One region of the Ectopseudomonas mendocina genome, then DNA from elsewhere that is predicted to be linked to it. Evidence: predicted binding sites of a transcription regulator. Region 1 holds the regulator's gene; each other region holds the start of a gene.

Region 1 (4,082 bases):
CTGTTGAGCCCCAGGCGTACCAGGCGGTTACGCACCAGCACCAACTCGCCGACCATATTCATGATCTCGTCGAGGCGCGCGGTATCGACGCGCACGGTGGTCTCCGCCTCGCTCGCAGGCGCTGCCGCTTTGTCCACGGCCGGTGCTGGAGCAGCCGGGGTACGCGCAGCGGCAGGCTCGGCCTTGGCGGCGGGCTTGGGCGGAGCGACCTTGGCTGCAGCAGGCTTGGCTACCGCAGCAGGTGCCGGCGCCGGCTCGCTCGGAGGAACGAATTTGCCTTTGCCATGCAGCTGATCGAGCAGGGATTCGAACTCGTCATCGGTAATATCGTCACTGACCGGCGCAGCAGCTTCGGCAGTCGCGGCGACTGGAGCGGCCACTTCAGGTGCAGCGGAAAACTGGCCCTTGCCGTGCAACTGATCGAGCAGAGCCTCGAATTCGTCGTCGGTAATATCGTCCCCAGTCGGAGCTGCGGCCGGTACAGCCGCGACGGCAACGTCAGCCGAAGCCTCGACCGTGCCGGTGAACTGCCCCTTGCCATGCAACTGATCGAGCAGAGACTCGAACTCGTCGTCGGTAATTTCATCACCAGCCGCGACGTTTTCGCTTGCCGGCGCATCGCCCAGGGCATCGAGCAGTTGCTCGAACTCACTGTCGGTGATATCGCCAGGAGCGGCAGCCACAGCAACCGGCTCGGGCGCTGCTACAGGCTCAGGCTCACGTGCAGGAGCTGGAGCAGGAGCCGAATCGGCACCCGCCGGCTCAGCCAGGCGCGCCAATGCAGCCAGCAGCTCAGGAGAGGCAGGTGTCGGCTCGCGGCGCTCACGCACCTCGCCGAACATGCCATTGACAGCATCAAGAGCCTCGAGCACCACATCCATCAATTCCGAATCGACGCGACGCTCACCCTTGCGCAGGATGTCGAAGACGTTTTCGGCGATATGGCAGCACTCCACCAACTCATTGAGCTGGAGGAAGCCCGCTCCGCCCTTGACGGTATGGAAACCGCGAAAGATGGCGTTGAGCAGGTTCATGTCGTCCGGTCGGCTTTCCAGCTCGACTAATTGTTCGGACAACTGTTCGAGAATCTCGCCGGCCTCTACCAGGAAATCCTGGAGGATCTCTTCATCGGCGCCGAAGCTCATATTGTGTGCTCCTTAGAACCCTAGGCTGGACAGCAGGTCGTCGACATCGTCCTGGCTGGAGGCAACGTCATCACGCTTATCGGCATGAATCTGCGGACCTTCACCCCGCGATGGCTCTTTTAATTTTTCCTGTTCGGCGCGCAGCACTTCGTGATCGTGCTGAATACCGGCAAAACGGTCGACCTGACTGGCCATCAACATCAGCTTGAGCAGGTTGCTTTCCACCTCGGTCACCAGTTGGGTGACACGTTTGATCACTTGGCCAGTCAGATCCTGGTAGTCCTGCGCCAGCAAAATGTCGTTGAGATGGCTGGAGAGCTTGTTGCCATCACGCTCGCTGCGAGCGAGGAACAGTTCGATACGCTTGGCCAACTCACGAAAGCCATCGGCGCCCATTTCACGACGCATGAAACGGCCCCACTCAACGCTCAGACTCTGCGCCTCATCGCTCAGGTCATTGACCAGCGGCGCGCTCTGCTCCACCAGATCCATGGTGCGGTTGGCAGCCTTCTCGGTCATGGTGACCACATAATTCAGGCGTTCGGTGGCATCGGCGATCTGCGACAGCTCCTGGGCATGCGGCATACGCGGATCAAGCTGGAAATTGACAATGGCATTGTGCAGCTCACGGGTCAGCTTGCCGACCTCGTGATACAGGCCACGATCACGAACCTTGTTGAGCTCATTAATCAGTTGTACCGCGGCGCCGAAGTTGCCTTGTTCGAGGCTATCGACCAGATCGCGGGCGTTGCTTTTCAGGGTCGACTCAAGGTCACCCAGCGTGGAGTCATCGTGTTCCATAGCACCCTCGCGGCCGACATCAGCCGTTGACCCGCTCGAAGATCTTCTCGATCTTTTCCTTCAGCACCTGGGCAGTGAAGGGTTTGACCACATAGCCGTTCACACCGGCTTGGGCCGCCTCGATGATCTGATCGCGCTTGGCTTCGGCCGTCACCATCAACACCGGCAGGTGCTTCAGACGTTCGTCGGCGCGCACGGCACGTAGCAGGTCGATGCCGGTCATACCGGGCATGTTCCAGTCGGTCACCAGAAAGTCGAAGCTGCCGCTTTGCAGCATCGGCAGCGCCGAGGTGCCATCGTCGGCTTCTGCGGTGTTGGTGAAACCCAAATCCCGCAAGAGGTTCTTGATGATCCGTCGCATCGTCGAGAAATCGTCAACGATGAGGATTTTCATGTTCTTGTCCAAGTCGACCTCCGTACAGTCCCAAACGTATTGCGCTCGCAACCACGTCCTTTAATCATGAAACCGTTAACAGGCCGTTTAAGCCTGCGAATACGCTGTTCAGCCAGCGCGCCATTCACTTAGCCGCGAACGCAGACGCGCTGCGCACTGGCTATGCAACTGGCTGACGCGTGACTCGCTAACCCCCAGCACTTCGCCGATTTCTTTCAAGTTCAGTTCTTCGTCGTAATACAGCGCCAGCACGAGACGTTCACGCTCCGGCAAACCAGCGATGGCATCGGCCAAAGCCGCCTGGAAGCGTTCGTCTTCGAGGTCCCGCGAAGGTTCGAGGTGGGTGTGCCCGGCGTCTTCGTGCAACCCGCCATGCTCGCCGTCCTGCAACAGGTCGTCGAAGCTGAACAGGCGGCTGCCCAAAGTGTCGCCAAGAATGCCGTAGTAATCCTCCAGACTCAATTGGAGTTCGGCCGCAACTTCGTGATCTTTAGCGTCACGCCCCGTTCTGGCTTCAACAACACGAATCGCATCGCTGACCATACGGCTGTTGCGGTGTACCGAACGCGGCGCCCAATCCCCCTTGCGCACCTCATCGAGCATGGCACCACGAATACGGATACCGGCGAAGGTTTCGAAGCTGGCACCCTTGCTGGAGTCGTATTTGCGCGAGGCTTCGAGCAGGCCGATCATGCCGGCCTGGATCAGGTCATCGACCTGCACGCTGGCCGGCAGACGGGCCAATAAGTGATAGGCAATCCGCTTGACCAGCGGCGCATAGCGTTCGATCAGCTGATGCTGGGAATCCTGCGCCTGAGCCTTGTTGTACATACGAAGTCCAGAGGCTGCTGTCATACGGCCGAGTCTGCAGTCGGTTGATGCACCAGACGCTCGACGAAAAATTCCAGATGGCCACGGGGATTGGCCGGCAACGGCCAGGTGTCGACCTTCTGAGCTATCGCCTTGAACGCCAGGGCGCACTTGGATCGTGGGAAGGCTTCATAGACGGCACGCTGCTTCTGCACGGCTTTACGCACACACTCATCGTAGGGCACGGCACCGACATACTGCAGGGCGACATCGAGGAAACGATCCGTCACCTTGGTCAGCTTAGCAAAGAGATTGCGCCCTTCCTGCGGGCTGTGGGCCATGTTGGCCAACACGCGGAAGCGGCTGATACCGTGGTCACGATTGAGCAATTTGATCAGCGCGTAGGCGTCGGTGATCGAGGTCGGCTCATCGCACACCACTACGAGAATTTCCTGCGCCGCGCGAACGAAGCTGACCACCGCATCGCCAATACCGGCCGCAGTATCGATCACCAGTACGTCCAGGTTTTCGCTGATATCGCTGAATGCCTGGATCAGGCCGGCGTGCTGCATCGGCGTAAGACTGACCATGCTCTGCGTACCGGACGCCGCCGGCACGATACGGATGCCGCCCGGCCCCTGCAGCAGCACGTCACGCAGATCGCATTCACCTGCGATCACATCGGCCAGGGTGCGCTTGGGCGTCAGGCCCAACAGAACGTCGACGTTGGCCAGGCCAAGGTCAGCGTCCATCAGCATCACCCGACGGCCGAGATCGGCCAGGGCCATGGACAGATTGACCGACACGTTGGTCTTGCCGACGCCACCCTTGCCGCCAGTCACCGCAATCACCTGTACGGGATGCATACCCATGTTATTTCTACACCTTGTCTAACTTCGACTTGGCCATTTGGCCGTTCACTCCCGCCAACC
Region 2 (4,082 bases), 2.7 Mb from region 1:
CGCGCTGGTTTCAGGTATCAGTGACTTAACGGTCGTGGAAGTTCGAGTCTTCTCCTGGGCACCAAATTTCGTGAAGCAGCTTGATAACCTGCTTTGCAAATAACGGATGCAACGCTCCGTGTCGGTAACGACGAACATTGCTGCAGTGCCCAGGTGGCGGAATTGGTAGACGCGCTGGTTTCAGGTATCAGTGACTTAACGGTCGTGGAAGTTCGAGTCTTCTCCTGGGCACCAAATTTCAAAAAACCGAGCTAAGGCTCGGTTTTTTATTGCCCGCAAAAAAACGCACCACCTCGTAGGGCGCGCTGTGCGCATCGCCAAGACTGCAGCGCACCCTACACTTTGAACTGCCCCAGACTGGCCTTGAGCTGCGATGCCAGCTCATCGAGCGCTCGCACGTTGCCGGCAATCGCCGCCACGGCCTCGGCCGCATGCTGCGCCTCTGCGTGAATGACCTCGACTCTCCCGCGCACGGCACCCGCCCCCTGCGCCTGATGCGCCGCGGCCTGGGTAGCAGCATTGATTGCACCATGCACTTCGTCGACAGACTGCTGCACCGACTGCTGCAGGCGCGCACTGTCGCGCAGCACCTCCAACCCTTCGCCACCCTGCGCGCCAGCCTGGGCGATAGCCGCCACCGCCTCCCGCGCCCCACGCTGCAGAGCAGCGATATGGGTCTGGATATCACCAGTGGATTGCTGAGTCTTGCTGGCCAGGGCCCGCACCTCGTCCGCCACCACCGCAAAGCCACGCCCACTCTCACCCGCGCGCGCCGCCTCAATGGCTGCGTTGAGCGCAAGCAGGTTGGTCTGCTCGGCAATGGACTGAATCACCGTCAACACCACTTCGATCTGCTCGCTCTGCTTGGCCAAACGCTCAATTACCGCCGAGCCGTCAGCCACGCGCGCCACCAAACCCTCGATCAATGACGACAAGCGCTGGGCAATAGCAGCGTTCTCATGCGCCGCCTGCCGGATAGTATCGACGCGCTGCAACGCCTCCTGCATGGCCTGGCTTTCCGCCTGAGCCTCGTCGGCCATTTGCTCCAGGGCCTGCAAACTGCCCGCCACCTCATCGCGCTGCCGCCCGGCAGCTGCTTCGGCCGCCACACCACGCTGGGTCAGGCTGCGAATCTGCTCACCAGTACGCAGCGCCACCTCTCCAGACTCACGAACGATAGGCTGCAGCTTGGCGATAAAGCGGTTGACCGCATCTGCCATCTCCCCCACTTCGTCCTGGCTGTCGATACTCACACGTCGGGTCAGATCGCCCTCGCCAGCGGCCAGGTCGTTCAGTGCGGCACTGAGCAGACGCAAGCGACTGAGCACGCGCCAGCCCAGCACCAGTGCGACCACCACCAGAGCCAACGCACCAACGATCAGCAGCCCCAAGGCAATATTCCAACGCAGCGCGTCAGCCGCCACCCGCACCGAGTCCCCACCATTGCGCGCCATTTCCTGGGTGTAGCGCTCGGCCGACTGCAAGCGCTCACGCAGCGCACGAGTAGCCTCTTCGGAAGCCCCAGCCAGACTACTATCGACCAACTCACCCGCACCGCCGACCAGAGCCGTGAAGCGACCATCCAGCGCTGCCAGCTCCTTTTCGACCACATCCAGCGACAACCCCATCTGCACCCTGCCGATCTGCGCCCCCATCGGATTGATACTGGCCTCAACCACATAGACACGCGCGTCACGCGATGCCGCATCGACCAACTTGTCCAACGGCGAGTCACCCTGTCCTGCCGCGATCAGTTCGCGCACCTGTGCGCTGCTACGATTGAAGTTGCGCGTCAGTCGCTTGCCCTCGCCGTCATAGATAATGGCGAACAGCACGGCCGGATCCTGTTGAGCGATACGAGTGAGCGCAGTCAGCGCCGGAATATCCAGATCCCAAATGGATTTCGGCGCCACACCGGCGAGCAATTGCGCAAGCGCCTGACCGGATTGTTTGAGATTGCCTTCGAGTACGACACGAAGCTGCTGCTGCTCATCCTTCAACTGCCCGGAAAGCCCCTCACCAAGACGAGTTCGGGTACTGCCAGCCAACGCAGCAAGGCCCTGGCTCATCTCGCGCTCAGCCATGTTCAGCTCTTCGCCCAGACGGCGACTCTCGCCCCCCAGGCGCTGCGCCAGATCCTCGACCATGCCGTCGACCGAGGCACGCATCAACCACACCGCCAGCCCGACCTGCACCAGCATGGCCAAGCCGAGCGCGACGAATACAGGACGCAGCAGGCGGCTGCGCAACATGGAAAGGATGGCGAACACTGGGGACACTCCTCAACGACCGTATCAGCTATAACGGCGACTTCCGGGATTTGTTGAGCACAAGCAAAGCGCATGCCCAGGTTTGCACTGAAAAACGGCGATAAACCAACCAATAGCCAGCAGTATGGGCGCAAAAACGTGTCAGCAGCACCGCCCAGCAAAACAGTCGCCATAAGCAAGCAGGCAATAAAAAAGCCGCCCGAAGGCGGCTCTTTCAGCTAGACAGACGTCGATCAGGCGAACGGATGACGCAGCACGATGGTTTCGTTGCGATCCGGGCCCGTGGAAATGATGTCGATCGGCGCACCGACCAGCTCTTCCACACGCCTGATGTAGGCGCGAGCGGCTTCCGGCAGCTCTTCCAGACTCTTGGCACCCAGAGTGGACTCGCTCCAGCCCGGCATCTCCTCGTAGACCGGCTGCAGGCCAATGTAGCTGTCAGCATCGGTCGGCGCATCGATCAGCACCTGACCATTGGCGTCCTTGTAGCCGGTGCAGATGCGGATGGTTTCCAGACCGTCGAGCACGTCCAGCTTGGTCAGGCACAGGCCGGAGATGCTGTTGATCTCGATGGCACGACGCAGGATCACGGCATCGAACCAACCACAGCGACGGGCACGGCCGGTGGTGGCACCGAACTCATGGCCACGCTTGGCGAGGAAGGCGCCAATATCGTCGAACAGTTCGGTCGGGAACGGGCCGGAACCAACACGGGTGGTGTAGGCCTTGGTGATACCGAGGATGTAATCCAGGTACAGCGGACCGAAACCGGAGCCAGTGGCAATGCCGCCAGCGGTGGTGTTGGAGCTGGTGACGTAAGGGTAGGTGCCGTGGTCGATGTCCAGCAACGAGCCCTGAGCACCTTCGAACATGATGTCCTTACCTTCACGGCGCAGGTCATGCAGCACCGCGGTGACGTCGGCCATCATCGGCTTGAGCAGCTCGGCGTACTCCATGCACTCATCCAGAGTCTTCTGGAAGTCGATGGCCGGCTCTTTGTAGAAGTTGACCAGCTGGAAGTTGTGATAATCCAGCAGCTCACCCAGCTTGGCGGCGAAACGCTCGCGATGGAACAGGTCACCGACGCGCAGACCGCGACGCGCAACCTTGTCTTCATAGGCCGGGCCAATACCGCGACCGGTGGTGCCGATCTTGGCATCGCCACGCGCCTTCTCGCGCGCCTGATCCAGGGCCACGTGATAGGACAGGATCAGCGGGCAGGCCGGGCTGATACGCAGTCGCTCGCGCACCGGTACGCCCTTCTCTTCCAGCTTGGTGATTTCACGCATCAGCGCATCAGGCGCGACGACCACGCCATTGCCGATCAGGCACTCGACGCCTTCACGCAGGATGCCGGACGGAATCAGGTGCAGGACGGTCTTCTCACCATCGATCACCAGGGTGTGGCCAGCATTGTGGCCTCCCTGGTAACGCACGACTGCAGCGGCCTGTTCGGTGAGCAGATCGACGATCTTGCCCTTGCCCTCATCACCCCACTGGGTGCCCAGGACGACGACATTCTTACCCATAAACTTGTCCTCTTCGCGCAAGCTTCGATGCCGGCCGCGGGCCGGCGAAAATGAATTCAGGACGCCAGGGGCGCCACCTGCCAACGTCCATCGCGCAGCGCCAGCAGGCGGTCACAGCCTGCCTCGCGCGCATCCGCCTCACTCTGCCCGGGCAGCGCCTGTACCACGCGCTCGCCCTCACCACGCAGACGACGAACGGCCTGCCACAGATAGAGGTCATGATTGTCCGGCGCCCAGACACCGCTGACTGCCTCGTCCAGGCGCATATCACCCAGGGTCACCA
Region 3 (4,082 bases), 310 kb from region 1:
GTACCCGTGATACCGAAGAGTCGCGTGAGGATCAGCGCGAGATGGATCGCATGGAATATCGCCTGCGCTTGCAGGCATTGCGCACTCAGCGTCTGGAGCTGTACCGGATGCGCAAGGACAACGAGCTGGACGATGACCTGCTGAGTGAGATTCTGCGCGACCTGGATATCGCCGAGGCGCGCTTGCACAAGGGCTGAGCGCGCTATTCGGTCGATGATCCCGGATTGCATCCGGGCTACGGGCGGGTAGATGCGGGTCACGTAGGGTGCGCCGTGCGCACCGCTTCTTCAGGCCGATCCTGCTTGCCGTCGCGCGTACCGAACCGTCAGGCGCCGCGAATGAAGCGCGCGATCCGCTCGGCTGCTTCGATGCATTCGGCCAGCGGTGCAACCAGTGCCATGCGCACGCGACCGGCCCCCGGATTGACGCCATTCACTTCGCGCGACAGGTAGGAGCCTGGCACCACGGTCACGTGCTCGCTGGCGAACAGATCGCGGGTGAAGAGGGTGTCGTCACCCGGTGTGCGGGCCCACAGGTAGAAACCGCCGTCGGGGCGCTGCACGTCCATAACCGGGCCGAGAATGTCCAGCACGGCATCGAACTTCTCGCGGTACATGTCGCGGTTGGCGCGTACGTGCGCCTCGTCGTTCCAGGCAGCGACGCTGGCCAGCTGGGTTTGTACCGGCATGGCGCAGCCGTGGTAGGTGCGATACAGCAGGAAGTGCTTGAGGATGTCGGCGTCGCCAGCCACGAAGCCGGAGCGCAGGCCTGGCAGGTTGGAGCGCTTGGACAGGCTGTGGAACACCACGCAGCGTTTGAAATCATTACGGCCCAGCTCGGCGCAGGCACTCAACAGGCCGGGCGGTGGCGCGTCTTCGTCGAAGTACAGCTCGCTGTAGCATTCGTCGGCGGCGATGACGAAGTCATGCTCATCGGCCAGGGCGATCAGTTTCTTCAGGGTGGCGAGCGGAATCAGTGCGCCAGTGGGGTTGCCCGGCGAGCAGAGGAACAGGATCTGGCAGCGCTGCCAGACCTCGCTGGGCACGGCGTCGAAATCCGGATTGAAACCGTGAGCTTCCAGGCAGGGCAGGTAGTGCGGCTCGGCGCCGGCGAGAAACGCCGCACCTTCATAGATCTGGTAGAACGGGTTGGGGCTGACCACCAGGCCCTTGGCGTTGCGGTCGACAACAGCCTGGGTGAAGGCGAACAGCGCTTCACGGGTGCCGTTGACCGGCAGCACATGGCGCGCTGCATTCAGCCAGCCTTGCGGTACACCGAAGCGACGCTCGCACCAGGTGGCGATGCTCTGGCGCAGCTCTGGCAGGCCCAGCGTGGTGGGGTATACCGCCAGCTTGTCGAGGTTGTCGGTCAGCGCCTTGCCGACGAAGTCGGGCGAGCGGTGCTTGGGCTCGCCAATGGACAGGGCGATGGGGCGCTTGTCCGCCGCAGGCTGCACGCTGCCGAGCAGTTCGCGGAGTTTCTCGAAGGGGTAGGGCTGCAACTGGGCGAGGGCGTGGTTCATGATGATCCGACGAGTCCTTTGTGAGGCGGCGACAAAGCTGGCGACACTAGCACGGCAGGCCTTTCGGGGAAATTCCCTTCGTCCGTCCGTTTTCCATCCGTTTAGGTCGCCAAACCGATGCCGGGCTGCCTCAAGACGGTGCACGCCGGGCCGATAATCCAGGCGTACCCGTTCACCCCTTCTTTTTGGCGAGCTTTCTCCATGCGCACCCTCAAATTCAGTCACAAGATCATGCTGGCTGCTTCCCTGGTGGTCATTGCGGCTTTCGCGTCGTTCGCGCTGTACAACGATTACCTGCAACGCAACGCGATTCGTGACAGCCTGTCGAACTACCTCAACGACGTTGGCCTGGTGTCCACCGGCAACATTCAGCACTGGCTCACGGGACGTATGCAATTGCTGGATAACGTCGCCGAGTCCGTGCAGGACGATGCCTCGCCCGAGGCCCTGAGCAAGAACCTGCAGCACCGCAGCGTCGCCTCGGCCTTCCTCTATACCTATTTCGGCCAGACCGATGGCACCTACACCCAGTATCCGCCCAGCGAGCTGCCTGCCGGCTACGATCCGCGCCAGCGTCCCTGGTACAAGAGCGCGCTGGGTAGCAACGGCCCGGGTTTGACCGAGCCCTACCTGGCGGCCGATCCACGTGACGGTCTGCTGATCACCATCACCCGTCCGGTCAGCGCTGGCGGCACTCTGCAGGGCGTCGTGGGAGGCGATCTGAAGTTGCAGACGGTGGACGACATCCTCAACTCCTTCGACCTCGGCGGCATGGGCTACGCCTTTCTGGTCGACGACAAGGGCACGGTGCTGGTGCATCCCGACAAGAGCCTGGTGCTCAAGACCCTTGCGGATATCTTCCCCAGCGGTGCGCCGCGCCTGGCGGCCGGCCTACAGGGCGCGTCGGCCATCGACGGCGGTGCGCGCCTTGTCACCTTCCTGCCGGTGCAGGGGCTGGCAGGCGTACGCTGGTACGTCGGTCTTTCGGTCGACGAGAGCAAGGCGTTCGCCGCGCTCACCGAGTTTCGCGTCTCTGCGTTGATGGTCACTGTCATCGGTGTGGTGGCCATCCTGATCCTGCTGGGGGCGCTGATCCGTATCCTGCTGCGTCCGCTGCACGTGATGAGCCATGCCATGGGTGGCATCGCCGAGGGCGAGGGTGACCTGACGCAGCGTCTGACGATCAACTCCGGTGATGAATTCGGTGACTTGGCTGGTGCCTTCAACCGCTTCGTCGAGCGTATTCACGAGTCGATCCGTGAGGTGGCCTCGGCGACCCGCGAAGTGCATGCGCGGGTGAGCACCGTGGTGCAGGCCTCCAATGCCTCGATGGGCAACTCCAGTGAGCAGGCTGCACGTACCGACAGCGTCGCGGCGGCGATCAACGAATTGGGCGCGGCCGCCCAGGAGATCGCGCGCAATGCCGCCGACGCTTCGGTGCAGGCCAGCGACGCCCGCCGCGATGCCGAGGAAGGCCAGGGCATGGTGGAGCGCACCCTGGGCTCGATGAGCGAGTTGTCGGAGAAGATTCAGGCCTCGGGCAAGCACATCGAGTTGCTCAGCGAGAAGAGCAACGACATCGGCCAGATCCTTGACGTGATCAAGGGGATTTCCGAGCAGACCAATCTGCTGGCGCTCAACGCGGCCATCGAGGCTGCGCGTGCGGGCGAGGCAGGGCGTGGTTTCGCCGTGGTGGCCGACGAGGTGCGTAACCTGGCGCAGCGTACGCAAAGCTCGGCGTTGGAAATCCAGCAGATGATCGAGCAACTGCAGGCCGGTGCCCGTGACGCGGTAGCGACCATGACCGAAAGCCGTCGGTTCAGCGACGATAGCGTGCGCATCGGCGGGCAGGCGGGGGAAAACCTGCGTGGCGTGACCCGGCGCATCGGTGAGATCGATGGTATGAACCAGTCCGTGGCCACCGCCACCGAGGAGCAGACCTCGGTGATCGAGAGCCTCAACGTCGACATCACCGAGATCAACACGCTGAACCAGGATGGCGTGCGCAACCTGCAGGCCAGCCTGAGCGCCTGTACCGAGTTGGATCAGCAGGTCGGGCGACTCAAGCAGCTGGTGGACAGCTTCAGGATCTGACCGCGAACCATCCCGACCGATGAGGCGGCGGTCTGTATCGCCTCATCGGTCGGGCCTTAGAAGGTGATCTGCGTCGGGCTCGGTGTGCTCGGTTCCGAGAGCTTGGCGATGATGGTTTCCTGCAGGCGAGCGCAGAGCTCCGGATCCGACAATGGCTGGTTGTTGGCGTCGGTGACGAAGAACACGTCTTCTACTCGCTCGCCGAGCGTGGCGATCTTGGCGTTCTGCAGCGACAGGTCGTATTCGAGGAAGATCCGCCCGATACGTGCCAGTAGACCGGGGCGATCCGGAGCGGTCAGTTCCAGAACGGTCACCGGACGCTGCGCGTCGTTGTGGATCGTTACCTGTGGGGCGAAGGCGAAGTGCTTGAGCTGGCGTGGTACGCGACGCTGGATGATGGTCGGGTAGTCGTCCGGGTTCTTCAAGGCTTCGATCAGGCCCGCGCGAATCTGCTGGATACGTGCCG

Evidence for each region. Region 1 encodes FliA, which starts transcription of late flagellar genes. Its sites were predicted from a motif close to CTAAAGTTTNNNNNNNNNNNGCCGNTAA; they were not measured.
Region 2: a site for FliA is predicted at 2,301-2,328, ahead of C7A17_RS06690 (methyl-accepting chemotaxis protein). Genes of this name have one in related genera too.
Region 3: a site for FliA is predicted at 1,652-1,679, ahead of C7A17_RS19390 (methyl-accepting chemotaxis protein). Genes of this name have one in related genera too.

Annotation. Positions count from the first base shown of each region.
Region 1 covers NZ_CP027657.1:4,467,278-4,471,359, reverse strand. Annotated here, with positions in the region: gene C7A17_RS20655 (chemotaxis protein CheA) at 1-1,145, opposite strand, end outside; gene C7A17_RS20650 (protein phosphatase CheZ) at 1,158-1,946, opposite strand; gene C7A17_RS20645 (chemotaxis response regulator CheY) at 1,966-2,340, opposite strand; gene fliA (RNA polymerase sigma factor FliA) at 2,449-3,195, opposite strand; gene fleN (flagellar synthesis regulator FleN) at 3,192-4,022, opposite strand.
Region 2 covers NZ_CP027657.1:1,432,644-1,436,725, forward strand. Annotated here, with positions in the region: tRNA gene C7A17_RS06680 (tRNA-Leu) at 1-64, shown strand, start outside; tRNA gene C7A17_RS06685 (tRNA-Leu) at 148-234, shown strand; gene C7A17_RS06690 (methyl-accepting chemotaxis protein) at 336-2,270, opposite strand; gene C7A17_RS06695 (adenylosuccinate synthase) at 2,504-3,799, opposite strand; gene C7A17_RS06700 (ATP phosphoribosyltransferase regulatory subunit) at 3,856-4,082, opposite strand, start outside.
Region 3 covers NZ_CP027657.1:4,161,281-4,165,362, forward strand. Annotated here, with positions in the region: gene C7A17_RS19380 (Na+/H+ antiporter) at 1-197, shown strand, start outside; gene dapC (succinyldiaminopimelate transaminase) at 326-1,522, opposite strand; gene C7A17_RS19390 (methyl-accepting chemotaxis protein) at 1,724-3,616, shown strand; gene C7A17_RS19395 ([protein-PII] uridylyltransferase) at 3,673-4,082, opposite strand, start outside.